Regions from separate parts of the Lactobacillus apis genome, predicted to be linked through region 1. Evidence: predicted binding sites of a transcription regulator. Region 1 holds the regulator's gene; the other holds the start of a gene.
The links. Region 1 encodes HrcA, which represses chaperone genes, less so after heat shock. Its sites were predicted from a motif close to TTAGCACTCNNNNNNNNNGAGTGCTAA; they were not measured.
Positions count from the first base shown of each region.

Region 2: a site for HrcA is predicted at 2,454-2,480, ahead of clpP (ATP-dependent Clp endopeptidase proteolytic subunit ClpP). Genes of this name have one in related genera too.

Region 1 is NZ_CP029476.1:913,359-921,765, reverse strand. Features, by position in the region: gene truB (tRNA pseudouridine(55) synthase TruB) at 1-139, shown strand, start outside; gene ribF (riboflavin biosynthesis protein RibF) at 160-1,092, shown strand; gene hrcA (heat-inducible transcriptional repressor HrcA) at 1,229-2,278, shown strand; gene grpE (nucleotide exchange factor GrpE) at 2,291-2,872, shown strand; gene dnaK (molecular chaperone DnaK) at 2,891-4,741, shown strand; gene dnaJ (molecular chaperone DnaJ) at 4,820-5,959, shown strand; gene lepA (translation elongation factor 4) at 6,100-7,938, shown strand; gene recJ (single-stranded-DNA-specific exonuclease RecJ) at 8,108-8,407, shown strand, end outside.
Region 2 is NZ_CP029476.1:535,620-544,026, reverse strand. Features, by position in the region: gene DKL56_RS02700 (APC family permease) at 1-20, shown strand, start outside; gene DKL56_RS02695 (Fur family transcriptional regulator) at 118-570, shown strand; gene DKL56_RS02690 (GW dipeptide domain-containing protein) at 601-2,340, opposite strand; gene clpP (ATP-dependent Clp endopeptidase proteolytic subunit ClpP) at 2,512-3,096, shown strand; gene whiA (DNA-binding protein WhiA) at 3,151-4,086, opposite strand; gene DKL56_RS02675 (gluconeogenesis factor YvcK family protein) at 4,090-5,124, opposite strand; gene rapZ (RNase adapter RapZ) at 5,129-6,007, opposite strand; gene DKL56_RS02665 (HdeD family acid-resistance protein) at 6,096-6,638, opposite strand; gene uvrA (excinuclease ABC subunit UvrA) at 6,689-8,407, opposite strand, start outside.

The DNA.
Region 1 (8,407 bases):
GGTGAAAAATGGTAATGCAATAGTTTTGAAAACGAATGCAAAAAAAGTTGCGTTAAGGTACAATAATAGCATTAAAGCAATATACGAAAAGGATGACCATATGTATCATCCGTTTTTAATGCTATTACAAAACCAATAAGATGAAATGAAGGCTTTATTGTGCAAATTATCCATTTAACTTATCCAATTAAGGAGAATATTTTCCCTACTAAGATTGTGCTTGCTTTGGGCTTTTTTGATGGCGTACATCGTGGTCATCAACATTTAATTAGAACTGCTAGAGAAAAAGCAACTGAGAAAAAGCTTCCTCTTGCAGTGATGACATTTGACCGTCATCCCAAGTCAGTTTATCAAAAAGCAGATGTTAGCTATATCGATAGCTTAGACGAAAAAGCATACAAAATGGAAAAATTGAATGTCGATTATCTTTTGGTAATGCACTTTAGTGATGCTTTTTGTAAGTTAAGTGCTCAACAGTTTGTTGATGAAATTATTGTAAAACTTGAAACAGATACAGCCGTAGCCGGATTTGATTATACATATGGTCCAAAAGACGTAGCAAATATGGAAAATTTTTCTAAGTTTGCTAAAGGCAGATTCGATATCGTCAATGTGCCACAGCAGTCATATGGTGGACAAAAAATTGGTTCTACTGAAATAAAAAAAGCCATTGTTAATGGTGACATGGAACTAGCTAATGAACTTCTTGGCTTTCCATATATGATGTCTGGAAAAATTGGTCATGGTTTGCGCAACGGGCATAAGCTCGGTTTTCCAACTGCTAATTTGGTTTGGCAAGATAATAAGGTTATTCCAAAAATTGGTGTTTATGCCACAAAAACAAAGATTGATGGGCATTGGTATGATTCAATGACTAGTGTTGGATACAATGTAACTATCGGCGATGGAAAAAAAGTTTTAATTGAATCAAATTTATTTGGCTTTGATGAAGAGGCCTATGGCAAAAAAATGACTATTAAATGGTACAAGTATACACGTGGTGAAATTAAATTTGCTAATTTGGATGATTTAAAGAAACAAATGGAAGCAGACGAGACCGAAATTAAGGCTTATTTTGCTCAGCAAAGTTAATTTTAGTTAAACAGTAATTCAAGTTAAAATTAATTGCGGAAAAATTAGCACTCAGCTTGACATTCTGCTAAAAGCTAGTATCATAATAATTGTTAGCACCAAAAAAGTATGAGTGCTAAAAGTGAGGGCGATATTTATGTTGACCGAACGTCAAGAATTAATTTTAAAAACAATTATTAATGATTTTACTCAGACGCATGATCCTGTTGGCTCAAAAACAGTGATGAATCAGTTACCGATGAAAGTCTCAAGTGCGACAATTCGAAATGAAATGGCTGTGCTTGAAGATAAGGGTCTTCTTGAAAAAACACATCTTTCAAGTGGACGAATTCCGTCGATGGACGGTTATCGGTACTATTTAGACAACTTGCTTGAGCCACTTAAGATACCATCCTCTGTTTACAAGAGAATTGTTAGTCAACTTGATCAACCATTTCATCAAGTTAATGAAATTGTTCAAGAAGCAGCAAAGATTTTATCTGATTTGACTAATTACACAGCTTTTGCAGAAGGGCCAGAAAATAATGATATCACAATAACTGGTTTTAGAATTGTCTCTTTAATTAATAGACAAGTGATGGCAATTTTAGTTACTAGTGATGGTGATGTTCACAACCAAGTTTATAACTTGCCACGTAACATCAGTGGTGATGAAATTGAAAAAGCAGTCCGAATGATTAACGATGAGTTAATTGGCAAAACGCTAAATGAGGTTACATCATCTTTGCTTAATCGAACTTTGGGTAAGAAGCTTGCTAATTCTCATGCAAGTGACTTACTTGAGTTGGTTGAAGACGTCATTAAAGATGCTACAAGTGAGCAAATGTATGTTGATGGTCAGATTAATTTACTTAATAATACTTCTTTGGATGATGTCTCAAGTTTACGCTCTGTTTATGAGTTAATTGATCACAATGATTTGATTTCAGATATGGTTGATCAATGTATGAACTCAGACAGTGGTAAGTATCCAATTCGTGTTAGTATGGGTTCAGATTTGCCAAGTGATTTACTTAAGGACTATAGCCTGCTCACTGCGGAATATAGTGTTGGTTCACATGGTAAAGGCGTAATTGCTTTACTTGGTCCTAACAATATGCCATATTCGCAAGTAATTGGTCTTTTGGAATATTTTAGAAATGAACTTGCTAAGAAACTACTTGAGTATTATGGTAGATTCAAATAAAGGAGGTTAGCCGTGAGTAAAGAAAAATATGCTAGTGAAAAAGATCTAAACAAAGATCAAACTAAAGCTGAAGAAAAAAAGTCTGATACAAAGGCTAATACTACAGATAAAAGTAAGAAACCTGAGACTTCGAAGAAGCTTGAAACAGAATTAGCAAAAATAAAAGAAGAACAAAAAGAACTAGAAGACAAGTACCTTCGTAGTCAAGCGGAAATGCAGAATATGCAAAATCGCTACAACAATGAACGTGCTCAATTGATTAAGTATGAGTCACAATCCTTAGCTAAAGATATTTTACCAGCGATGGATAATTTAGAAAGAGCATTGGAAACTAAGGTAGATGATGAGGCTTCGCGTCAACTTAAAAAGGGTGTTCAAATGACTTTGGATGCGCTTGTTAAAGCCATGAAGGATCATGGAATTAGCGAGATTGATGCTGAAAAAGCACAGTTTGATCCGAACTTACATCAAGCAGTTCAGACTGTTGCAGCTGAATCCGATGATCAAAAAGATCATGTCGTTCAGGTTCTACAAAAGGGATATTTATATAAAGATCGCACATTAAGACCAGCAATGGTTGTTGTTGCTCAATAATTGAAAGGATGATTATTAATGTCAAAAGTTATCGGTATTGACTTAGGAACTACTAACTCAGCAGTTGCAGTTCTTGAAGGAAAAGAACCTAAGATTATTACTAACCCAGAAGGTAATCGTACTACTCCATCTGTTGTTGCTTTTAAAGATGGTGAAATTCAAGTTGGTGAAGTTGCTAAGAGACAAGCAATCACCAACCCAAACACAATTTCATCAATCAAGCGTCACATGGGCGAAGCTGACTACAAAGTTAAAATTGGTGATAAAGCTTATACTCCTCAAGAAATTTCAGCAATGATTTTGCAATACATTAAGAAGTTTTCTGAAGACTACTTAGGTGAAAAGGTTACTGAAGCTGTTATTACAGTTCCTGCATACTTCAATGATGCACAACGTCAAGCAACTAAGGATGCTGGTAAGATTGCTGGTTTAGATGTTAAGAGAATCATCAACGAACCTACTGCTTCTTCACTTGCTTATGGGCTTGATAAAGATGCAGAAGATGAAAAAGTTTTAGTATACGACCTTGGTGGTGGTACTTTCGATGTTTCAGTTTTGCAATTAGGTGATGGCGTCTTCCAAGTATTGTCAACAAACGGTGATACTAACCTTGGTGGTGACGACTTTGATAACAAGATTATCGATTGGCTAGTTCAAAACTTTAAGGATGAAAATGGTGTTGATCTTTCTAAAGATAAGATGGCTTTGCAACGTCTAAAGGATGCTGCTGAAAAGGCTAAGAAAGACTTATCTGGAGTATCTTCAACTCACATCTCACTTCCATTCATCTCAGCAGGCGAATCAGGTCCACTTCACCTTGAAACAGATTTAACTCGTGCTAAATTTGATGAATTAACTGCTGATTTGGTTGACCGTACAAAGATTCCATTTGATAATGCCTTAAAGGATGCAGATTTAACTGTAAATGACATTGACAAAGTTATCTTAAATGGTGGTTCAACTCGTATTCCAGCTGTTCAAGAAGCTGTAAAGAGATGGGCTGGCAAAGACCCTGATCACTCAATTAACCCTGATGAAGCTGTTGCCCTAGGTGCCGCAATTCAAGGTGGTGTCATTTCAGGTGACGTTAAGGATGTTGTTTTACTTGATGTTACTCCACTTTCACTTGGTATTGAAACCATGGGTGGTGTCTTCACTAAGTTGATCGAAAAGAACACAACTATCCCAACTTCAAAGAGTCAAATCTTCTCAACAGCTGCTGATAATCAACCAGCCGTAGATGTTCATGTTTTACAAGGTGAACGTCCAATGGCTGCAGATGACAAGACTTTAGGTCGTTTTGAATTAACAGATATTCCTGCAGCTCCTCGTGGTGTTCCTCAAATTCAAGTTACTTTCGATATCGACAAGAACGGTATCGTTAACGTATCTGCTAAGGATATGGGTACTGGTAAGGAACAAAAGATTACTATCAAGAGTTCATCTGGTTTGTCTGATGAAGAAATTCAAAAGATGCAAAAAGAAGCTGAAGAGCATGCTGAAGAAGACAAGAAGAAGAAAGAAGAAGTTGATCTTCGTAACGAAGTTGACCAATTAATCTTCTCAACTGAAAAGACTTTGGAAGATGTTAAGGATAAAGTATCTGAAGAAGATACTAAGAAAGTCAAAGATGCTCTTGAAGTTTTAAAGAAGGCTCAAAAAGATAACAACTTGGACGAAATGAAGACCAAGAAGGATGAATTATCTAAGGTTGCTCAAGACTTGGCTGTTAAGCTTTACCAAGCTAATGGTGGTGCTCAAGGTGCTGAAGGCCAAGCTGGTCCTCAAAACCCTGGTTCACAAGATGGCAATTCAACAGGTGGTTCTGCTGACGAAGGTGAATTTCATAAAGTAGACCCAGACAAGTAAAGGGTTTATAATTAAATAAATTAGAAAAGAACTGCCGCAATAGTAGTTCTTTTCTTTTGTAAAGTAAGGAGCTTTTAGATGGCACAAGAAGATTATTATGACGTGCTAGGTGTTAGTCGTGATGCCAGTGATAAAGAAATCAACTCTGCTTACCGTAAATTAGCTAAAAAGTATCACCCTGATATAAACCATGAGCCAGGTGCTGAAGAAAAGTATAAGAAAATTAATGAAGCTTATGAAGTTCTTCATGACCAACAAAAGCGCGCACAGTATGACCAATTTGGTTCTGCTGGTGTAAATGGTCAAGGTGGCTTTGGCGGTGGAGCAGGTCAGGGCTATGGTGACTTCAGTGGTTTTGGTGACTTTAGCGATATTTTCGGTGATATCTTTGGTAATGGTGCGCGTCAGCAACATGTTGATCCAACTGCACCTACTAGGGGCGAAGATTTAGATTATACTTTAACCATTGATTTTATGGATGCAATTACTGGTAAGAAGACTCAGGTTTCATATACTCGTAGCGAAACCTGTTCAACTTGTCAGGGTAGTGGCGCTGAAAAAGGAACACATCCAACAACATGTGACAAGTGTCAAGGAACTGGTTATATGACCATTACGCAACAGTCTTTAGTTGGTGTTGTACGAAGACAAACGACATGTGACAAGTGTCATGGCCGTGGTGTAATTATTGAGCATCCATGTCAGACATGTCATGGTAATGGTGTTGTTGATGGCAAGAATACGATTGAAGTTAATATTCCTGCAGGCATTGATAATGGCCAACAATTGCGCTATGAAGGTCAAGGTGAAGCTGGTAAAAATGGTGGACCTTACGGGGACCTATACATCAGTTATCGAATTAAGCCTTCAAAAGAATTTGAACGTAGTGGTAACACAATTTATACAACAGTACCGATTTCATTTGCACAAGCTACTTTGGGTGATGAAATTAACGTTAAAACCGTCCATGGTGAAAAGAAGTTGAAGATTCCAGCTGGTACTCAGCCAAATAAGAAGTTCACTTTACATGGTGAAGGTGTACCATACTTACGTGGCAACGGTAATGGTGACCAAGTAACCACGGTTCAGGTTCAGATTCCTAAGTCAATTAATGAAAAGCAAAGAGAAGCACTGGTTGAATTTGTCAAAGCCGGTGGAGGATCAATTACCCCACAGGAGAAGGGTTTCTTTGAACGCTTAAAAGATAAATTACAATAAACTATCAAAGCAATGAGTTTAATAACTTGTTGCTTTTTTGTTTAAGCGGGATTAAAAGATTAGCTGAGATGGCAATTAAAAGTTTTATCCCTTTTAGCGAATTTGCTATAATAGGAAAGATAGAGTAAAGGGTGCAATTTATGGATATTAAAAAATTACAAGATTATCAAGAACACATTCGCAATTTTTCTATTGTGGCACATATTGATCACGGAAAATCAACAATTGCTGATCGAATTTTAGAGCTGACTGATACAGTTTCGGAACGACAATTAAAAAATCAAATGCTGGATGACATGCCACTTGAGCGTCAACGTGGTATTACCATCAAAATGAACTCCGTAGAAATTAAGTATCATGCTAAAAATGGTGAAGACTATATTTTCCACTTAATTGATACACCAGGACACGTCGATTTTTCTTATGAAGTTTCGCGTTCTTTGGCCGCCTGTGAAGGAGCACTGCTGGTTGTAGACGCTTCTCAGGGGGTTCAAGCACAGACGTTAGCTAATACATATTTAGCAATTGATGACGATCTGGAAATTTTGCCAGTAATCAATAAAATTGACTTACCTTCCGCAAATCCAGAGCAGGCTAAGGAAGAGATCACTGAAATGCTAGGTCTTGACGCTTCAGACGCTGCCGAGGTTTCTGGTAAGACTGGACAGGGAATTGACGAATTACTTGAACGGATCGTAAAGGATATTCCTGCTCCGTCAGGTGACTTAGATGCTCCTCTTAAAGCATTAATTTTTGACTCAAAGTATGATGATTATCGAGGCGTAGTTCTTTCCGTTAGAATAGAAGAGGGAACAGTAAAACCTGATGATCAGATTAAGATTATGAATACCGATCAAGAGTATGAAGTTACTGAAGTTGGTGTCTCAAGCCCTTATCCAGTTAAAAAAGATTTATTGATTGCTGGTGATGTTGGTTACTTAACGGCTAATATTAAATCTGTTCGAGAGACACGAGTGGGTGATACAATTACTTCAGCTGAACAGCCCACTGCAGAATCTCTTCCTGGCTATCGGCAAATACCACCAATGGTATACTCTGGTATGTATCCAGTTGACAATGCTAAATATGACGACTTAAAAGAAGCTCTCCAAAAGCTGCAGTTAAATGATGCTGCATTGGAATTTGAACCAGAAACTTCAACTGCTTTGGGATTTGGATTTAGATGTGGTTTTCTTGGCTTACTACACATGGATGTGGTTCAAGAACGGTTAGAACAAGAATTTGATTTGGATTTAATTATGACCGCGCCTTCGGTTGATTATCATGCAATTATGAATGATGGTTCAACCAAAGTAATTGATAATCCAGCCGATTTGCCATCAGCAGGAGAATATAAGGAAGTTCAAGAACCTTATGTTAAGGCTGAAGTAATGGTTCCAAACGATTTTGTCGGACCAGTAATGGAACTTTGTCAACGTAAGCGTGGCGAATTTGTCACAATGGATTATCTTGATAAATACCGTGTCAATGTGATTTACAATATGCCACTTGCTGAAATAATCTATGACTTCTTTGACGATTTGAAATCTTCGACTAAAGGTTATGCATCACTTGATTATGAAATTACGGGATATCGTGCAACTGATTTAGTTAAAATAGATATTTTGCTTAATAAGCAGGTAATTGATGCATTGAGTTTTATTGCGCATAGGGATGAGGCACAAGATCGTGCACGTCAGATGACCTCTATGCTTAAGAAGCTGATCCCGCGGCAAAATTTTGAAGTTGATATTCAAGGAGCAATTGGTGCAAAAATTATTTCACGAGCTACAATTAAGCCTTATCGAAAAGACGTTACCTGGAAAATTCACACGGGTGACCCAGACCGTCGTGCTAAGTTATTAGATAAGCAAAAACGTGGTAAGAAACGAATGAAAGCCGTTGGTCGTGTAGAGGTACCACAAGATGCTTTCATGGCTGTCTTACGAATGAATGATGACGATTTAAACTCTAAATAATAAATTGTTTAACAAAATAAGCAAGGCTGCGACTCTATTATCTGATGGATATTAATCCTTATGTATTTTTAGAATATAATCAGATAATGGCGTCGCAGTTTTAATCTGGTATTTTTTATCAAGCAGATAAAGATAAGTGTAAATAGAAAAAGGCTTAATTAATTTAATGATAGATTGGAAACAGCGCACAGGAGAAGAGCTAGCTCCTGAACTAGTTGAAAAATACCAACTTGGCAATACTGAGGCAAAATTATTTTCTTTACGTGGTATTAACACTGATGAAAAACTGAATTTTTGGTTTAATGCAACAGAAGAAGACTTAGCGGATCCCAGCTTAATGCACGACTTGGATAAAGCAGTTGCAAGAATCAATGATGCAATTGACAACGGAGAGAAAATAACAATCTATGGTGACTACGATGCTGATGGCATTACTGCAACCAGTATTATGATGGAAACCCTTGCTATC
Region 2 (8,407 bases), 380 kb from region 1:
AAGATGCTAAAGAACAGTAAATACTAATTAAAGATTAATTAAGTCGCCTAATAAAAGGCGACTTTTTTTGTGCATTTAATGCTAAACTATACTTAATAAACTAAGGAGATGAAAACTGTGCCAAACTACTTAAAAGAAACAGAAGATTTACTACGTGAACATAATTTGAAAGTCACTAAGCCACGGCTTAAAATCTTAAAATATCTGCGGACACATCATAATCATCCTACTGCAGCTACTGTTTTTAAAGCAATTAGCGGCGACGAGCCAGCCTATCGAGCAACAGTCTACAACACACTAAACAAATTAGTTGATGCAGGCATTGTTATCGAAATCAAAAATAGTGATGACTCAATTCATTACGACTACTTTGTTGAACCCCACTTCCACATTATTTGTAAACAATGCGATAACATAGCTGACGTTTATTATCCTGACTTTGAAGCTGTTGAAAATCGTATGCGTGCAGAAGCAGAAAAACAAACGGGCTACGTTACTTCTGCAAGTCACTTAGAAATTTTTGGTATTTGTCCTGAATGTCAAAAGAAGAATCAAAAAAAGAAGAGCTAAATTGCTCTTCTTTTTTGATTTAAAGTTTATTTAATTGATGTTCATACTTACTAATAGCTCTGCACGCTGTGCTAAGTTAACGTATAGTTTACCATCATGTACAGAAATACCTTCGATTTCACGACCGGTATCAAATGAATAGTGATCCTTTAAAGTCCCGTCACGACCAATCTTGAAGATCAAGTCATTAAATGCTAAGTAAAAGTTCTTATGATCGGGATCATAAGCAAAACCTTGAACTGGTGAATTGTTATTAACAAAATTGCCATCTGTCTTACCAACTAATTTTGGATTCCAGTTGTCACCAGTACGAGTTAGTTGCCAATATTCATAGCGATTATTCTTAGTATCATGATATACCGTGTACATTTCATAATCGTTCATGATTACTCCGTTGTGGAAGTAACGAGGACTATTTTGATCACCCACCCAAGTTTTCATTGTCCAAATTTTGTTAATTTGTAAATCACTCTTACGGATTTGAACAATTTCTTCTGAATCGGTTGTTTCGTTTAATTTATTATTATTATTAATTACGTAGATATACTTGTCACTTGCACCCATTGCTTGGCCATGTCCAATTGGGATGTATGGACTGACCTTGATATGCTTAGAATAATTATTAAAGTCCTTTTGAGACATATCTAAAAGATGTTGCGCATTATACGGGCTAGTTAACTTATTCAAGTCATAACCTACAACGTGGCCAGAACTTAAATAAGTATGACTCAATAAACTAGTATAAGCCCAGCCGTTTGAAACAGTCACGCCTTCTGGAATATGACCAACACGGTTAATATTATCATCGGTTGGATCTTTTACGCTGAGAAGGACTGGTTGATAAAATCTTGTCTTCAAAGTCAGATTACCACTTGTTAGAGTATGTGATTCTGTTTCAGGCGTATATTCCGTAGGACTAATGTAATTAACTGAAGAACCGTAATGCGTCTTCCAGGCTTGGTGTTCATTTGTACCAGGCTGAGCAGGGAACGAATTAGTTACATCAGGATCAGCAATTCCTTCAGTAGTGCTTTTTCTAACTGTTATCTTAACACTTGCTTTCGCGTCACCATATGTATATTTGACTGTGTAGGTTTTTGGAGTAGCACAAGAAATGGTCTCACGAGAAATTTTTACATTGTCATTGCTAATAACAGTGCCCATGTAATTAGTTGCATATGAAATTGCATCCCGTGTGAAAAATTCATAAAACTCATTGTTAACCAAACTAATTGTTTTAGGCACAGCTATTTGATTTCTAGCAAAGAACTTTTCGTTTACATAACCAACTTTTCGACCATTAACATAAATTCTCCAGTAACGAGCACTTTTTGTTTCAATTAGTTGATCTGATTGAATATGGCTATATTGAAAGTTAATCCCATCAGCAACTTTTTTGCTAACTTTACCATCTTTTACGTTTGCCCAAACCTTGTAGTTCTTGTTACCAGCAACTTTGGTCATCATTGCATAGCCTGTAATTACTTGTTTGGGTGCTTTCTTTTTCACTGGTGGCTGTTTGGTATTCGAGTTGTCTGAGTTGGTATTACCAGGATCAGGTTGACTATTGGGATCACCACTGTCATTCTCCTCATCGGTATTTTCGCCTTGACTACTATTCTTGCTAGGAGTGGTTTTTGTTTCTCCTTGCGCTGGCTGCTGCGACTGATTAGAATCAGCTTCAACCGATGTAATTACAAGTCCAGTCGACAACGCTAGCCCCGCAAGCACTGTGGTCGTAAGAATTGCAATTTTCTTAAAAAGCTTCAAAATTATTCCTCCAATATTTTAGTTTACTCTTCGTATTATATAATAAGAACGTTGTAATTTAGAATACAAAATTAATACACTTTCATTGACAGTATTTAATGTAAGTGATTTAATTAGCACTGTACTTATTAGAGTGCTAACAAAATGACTTTAATTTTAGGAGGTAAAAAGATGCTTGTACCTACAGTTATTGAACAAACTGCTCGTGGTGAACGCGCTTATGACATATATTCTCGTTTGCTAAAAGATCGAATTATCATGCTCAGTGGAGAAATTAATGACGACATGGCAAATACAATTATTGCCCAGTTATTATTCCTTGATGCTCAAGACAACACTAAGGACATCTCCCTTTATATCAACTCACCCGGTGGTGTAATTACTTCTGGTTTAGCAATTATGGATACGATGAACTTCATTAAGTCAGATGTATCAACTATTGCAATCGGAATGGCAGCTTCAATGGCTTCCATTTTATTAACCAGTGGTGCAAAGGGTAAACGTTTTGCTTTACCTAACTCTACTGTATTGATTCATCAACCTTTAGGTGGTGCTCAAGGCCAACAGACTGATATTCAAATTGCAGCTAATGAAATTTTAAAGAGCCGTGAAAAGATCAATAAGATTCTTCACGAAACTACTGGTCAACCACTTGAAAAGATTCAGAAAGATACTGAACGTGATAACTACCTAACTGCTGAAGAAGCAAAGGATTATGGCTTAATTGATGAAATTATGGTCAACCAAAAGAAGTAGTTAGATACTAATTAAACTAAAAGATCTCCAAGCTAAATAGCTCGGAGATCTTTTTTATTCTTCTAATTTCTGTGCCATTTCATGTAGTTTAGCAAAACGATGATTTGCACCTGATTTTGAAATAGGTCCATCTGGAACTTGCTGAGCAATCTCTTTTAATGACAGTTCCGGATTGGCCAGCCGCAATCTTGCGATTCCCTGCAGCTTTTCTGGAATATTTTCAAGCCCGATTTTGCGTTCTATTAGTTCAATATCCTCAACTTGTTTAGCAGCTGCATTAGCAGTCTTTTTCAAATTTGCCGTGTCACAATTAACTAAGCGATTAACCGAATTGCGCATATCACGCATAATTCTTAAGTCCTCAAAGGATAGCATTGCGTTGACCGCACCAACAACATGAAGAAAATCGCCAATTTTCTCTGCTTCTTTGAGATAGACTATATAACCTCGCCTTCTACTAATTGTTTTGGCGTTAAGATTAAAATAATGATTCATTAGTTCTAATAAATCATTGTTGTGATCTTCATAAGCAGAATATATTTCCAAGTGATACCTGCTTGTTTCCGGATTATTTACACTCCCACTTGCTAAGAAAGCACCACGCAAATACGACATTGCCCCCTCGCGCGAATCAATTATTCTTTTAGGTATTCGCGTGATTAAACCCGAATCAGGCGCTAAAATTTCCAAATTAGTCAAAATTTCTTTGACATGATTTTGCAGGCGCACCAAATACTGGTTATTTTTCTTTAGTTTCATTTTACGCGAAACGATTAATAACGGTTCTACACGATACGCTGTTTTTATTAAAGAAAAAATTCGTCGAGCAATTGCTGGGTTTTCAGTTGTGATATCAAGACTAAACATACGGTCATGATAATTTAAAACACCGTTCATCCGCAAAAAAGCAGCTAATTCAGCCTTTGCGTGCTCAGGATGAATTGGTAAGGAGGTAAGTTCCTTCTTTACTTCACTTGCATAACTTGCCATTGGTTATTCCGTAGTCTTTCTGGTCGACATTGCCGTAAATGCACGATTAATTATCTCGTTTGCCACTTTTTCACCATCATGGAACACAAGGCCGCTTCGTTGGTCAATGAAGTCATCTGTGATTACCCGGCAGCCTTGCTTTCGCAAGCCAGCATAGTCATTTTTAACGGGCTCAATGTAGGCATCATAATCCTTAGGATTAAATTTTGACATGTCAATTTTGGCACCATTAACCAAAGTTGTGTTTACATAATGACCACCAAGATGCTTGTTGATAACGTCAACATGATCACAGTCGGAGAAGTGATCAGTCTCGCCAAGTTGAGTCATGATATTACAAATATAAATAACTTCTGCTTTTGTTTTTCTAACAGCCTCACCGAGATTAGGTATCATCAAATTAGGAAGAATTGAAGTGAATAAGCTTCCTGGACCCAAAACAACCGCATCAGCTTGCATTATTGCGTCCAGAACAGGTGAAACAGCCTCCGGTTCTTTATTAGAATTCGTATCTGTTACCCAAACACGCTTGATTCGCTTGTCCTTGTTAGTTATTTCCTTTTCTCCCGCTTGGATTGTCCCGTCAATAAATTCCGCATTCAATGTTAAAGGCTCGTTGGAAGCTGGAAAAACATGTCCATCAACACGCATCATTTTTGACAATGATTGGACAGCGTCAAAAATATTACCATGCATTTCATTTAAAGCAGCAATAATCAAATTACCTATCGCATGTCCCGAGAAAAATGAGTCTGATGAATCGAAACGGTATTGAAAAACATCTTTTTGTTCTTGTGGTATGTCGCTTAGAGAAACTAATACGTTACGAATATCACCAGGTGGAACAACATTAATGAAGTTACGAATTGTTCCAGAAGAGCCGCCATCATCTGAAACTGTCACAATTGCTGTGATTTGCGCATCTTGTTCTTTTAACGCACTCAAAACAACTGGTAGACCCGTTCCGCCACCAATTACAACAATTTTGGGTCTTCTACTTCTCGTTACCCTAATCACTTTTGAATCGCTATATGTCATATTTTCACCTTTTTCTGGTATACCTGCTAATTTCGCGATGAGTTATATCAACTGGATAGTCTTGTGACAAATCATGTGCAAGCTGCCTAGCAATTGCTACACTACGGTGTTGACCACCTGTACAGCCAATCGCAATAGTTAACTTGCTCTTTCCCTCTTTAATATACCCAGGCATGGCTGTTCTCAATAAATCTAACAGTTTTTCATAAAATACTTGTGTAATATCTTTATCCATCACATAATCGAAAACTCGTTGATCAAGTCCCGTGAAAGGTCGTAATTCAGAAATATAAAATGGATTTGGTAAAAAGCGTACATCTATCACAAGATCAGCATCAATTGGCAGACCATATTTAAAGCCAAAAGAAAGAACTTCAATTGAAAATGGCTGCTTTTCTTGATCACTAAATTCTTCAAACATTTTTTCTTTTAATTCTTGAGGAGTAAGGTTTGACGTGTCAATAATGTCATTAGCACGATTTTTAATTCCTGCAAGAATATGTCGCTCTTCAATAATGCCATCAAGTAGCCTCCCACCATGAACTAGTGGAGGAACGCGCCTTGTTTCTTTATAGCGAGCAACCAATATATCATCCGAAGCATCCAAAAAGATAATCCGTGTTTGAACACAGCTATTATCCTCAAGTGAACTTATTTCATTTATTAAGTCCTTATAGAAACTGCGCACTCTTAAATCGATTACCACTGCTACTTTAGAATAATCATCCGAGTTGACAATTAAATCCCAAAAACTTGAAAGTAAGGTTGGAGGCAAATTATCAACAACAAAGTATCCCATGTCTTCTAAGGAATGTGAAACGACAGTCTTTCCAGCCCCACTCATTCCAGTGACAATCAACAATTGTTTTTTATTATTAGTCATGTTGCACTCCCCTCTACTCAAATTATAACATACCGGGTGTTTCACATTTCAGGTCAAAAAAAAAGTTCATTACGAACTTTTTCAATCTTTATCTATGAGCAAATGCTGCAATTACTTCGCTTATTCCAAAAATAAATAGCCAGAAGGCAACGAGCAAAATTAATGTCAATGCTGAAAGCATTGGGTTGAACATTAATCCTACTGCAATCAAGAGCCCGAAAATATTCAGTATCATGTTTACCCAGAAATAAAAACCAGATAAACTGCGTAAATGCCACGTGAAAATAATTCCAGAAATTGAATCAAACAGGAACCAGAAGGCAAATAAGTATGCAATGGTTAAACCCGCTGCATCGTATGAATAGAGGAATAAAATACCAATGATGATATCCAAAACCCCCGTGACGATTGAAATCCAACTAAAGGAAACAAAATAACGAAAGCGACTATAAAATGCGAGCCAGACAAAACCTTGGACTATTGAAATAATCGCAAACAGCAAGACAAATGCATGTAAAGCCTTATTGGGGTGACTAATTAAAAATACTCCTGCAATAATCATTAATATGCCGGAGATAAGTGCAGCCCAATTAAAGCCGCGTCTTTCTCTGTAATTTGAAAAATTATCCATTTCTATTCCTCCCTGTCCGATATTTTACACTTTTTATATGTAAATAAATACTATTTCTTTGCTTTTTTCGCTGCTTCTTTAGTTAGCGCAGTGTCTCGTTTAAGAACAGGGGCAAGATATTGTCCTGTATAACTTTCCTTTACTTTAGCAACGTCTTCAGGGGTACCAGTTGCAACAATTGTGCCACCACCTTCACCACCGTCAGGACCAAGGTCAATTAACCAGTCAGCATTTTTAATCACATCAAGGTTATGTTCAATAATTAATACTGTATTACCTTGATCAACTAGCCGCTGCATTACTTCAAGCAGACGCTTAATATCATCAGTATGAAGACCAGTTGTTGGCTCATCTAGAATATAAAAATTCTTACCAGTCGAAATTTTTTGTAACTCCGCTGCTAACTTCATTCTTTGCGCCTCTCCACCAGATAAAGTAGTGGCAGATTGACCTAATTTCACGTAACCCAATCCTACATCGACGATTGTTTGCAACTTGCGAGCAATTTTCGGAATATTTTTGAAAAAGTCGCATGCTTCACTAATGGTCATATCAAGGACTTGGGCAATATTCTTCTTACGATATGTGACTTCAAGCGTTTCTGAGTTGTAACGATTGCCGTGACATACCTCACAAGGTACGTAAACATCTGGCAAAAAGTTCATTTCAATTTTAATTATACCGTCACCGCGGCATGCCTCACAGCGTCCACCTTTGACGTTGAATGAAAAACGAGCTTTAGTATAGCCACGTAATTTTGATTCATTAGTTTGAGCAAATAATGCTCTAATATCATCAAAAACACTAGTATACGTAGCTGGATTACTTCGAGGTGTTCTACCAATTGGACTCTGATCAATATCAACTATTTTTTCGATATTTTTATAGCCAGAAATACTCTTATATTTACCAGGTTTAGTTTGGTTACGATTCAGTTTTTGCGCTAATACGCGTTTTAAAATCATGTTGACCAAAGTCGATTTACCAGAACCTGACACGCCAGTGACAACAATTAGCTTACCAAGTGGAAACTCAACCTTAAGATTTTTCAAATTGTTCTCTTCGGCACCAGTAATGGTAATCTTTTTCCCATTACCTTTACGTCTTTCCAATGGAACCGGCACAAATTTTTTACCTGACAAATATTGTCCTGTAAGTGATTTTGGATTAGCTTCAACTTCTTCTGGAGTTCCGGCGGCCATTACTTCACCACCGTAACTACCAGCACCAGGACCCATATCAACAAGGTAGTCAGCCTGACGCATTGTCTCATCATCGTGTTCAACGACGATTAACGAGTTACCTAGATCACGCATTCGTTTCAATGCAGAAATCAAACGATCATTATCACGTTGATGCAGCCCAATCGATGGCTCATCCAAAACATACATTACGCCGGACAAGTTTGAGCCAATTTGTGTGGCCAATCTAATTCGTTGAGCTTCCCCACCAGACAGAGTATTAGCAGAACGAGACAATGTTAAATAGTCTAGGCCAACACTATTCAAGAAAGTTAAACGATCGCGTACTTCTTTAAGAATTGGTTTAGCAATAATTGTTTCTTGTTCATTTAATTTAATGTTATTGAAGAATTCTAAAGCCTTAGTAATCGACATTTCAGATGCTTCCGAGATATCTTTTCCCATGACTTTAACTGCTAAGGCTTTTTGGTTAAGGCGCTTGCCGTGACAAGTTGAACACGTTAATTCTGTCATGTATTTACCCATGACATCGCGCATAAATTTGGACATTGGGTTCATGTAGCGTCT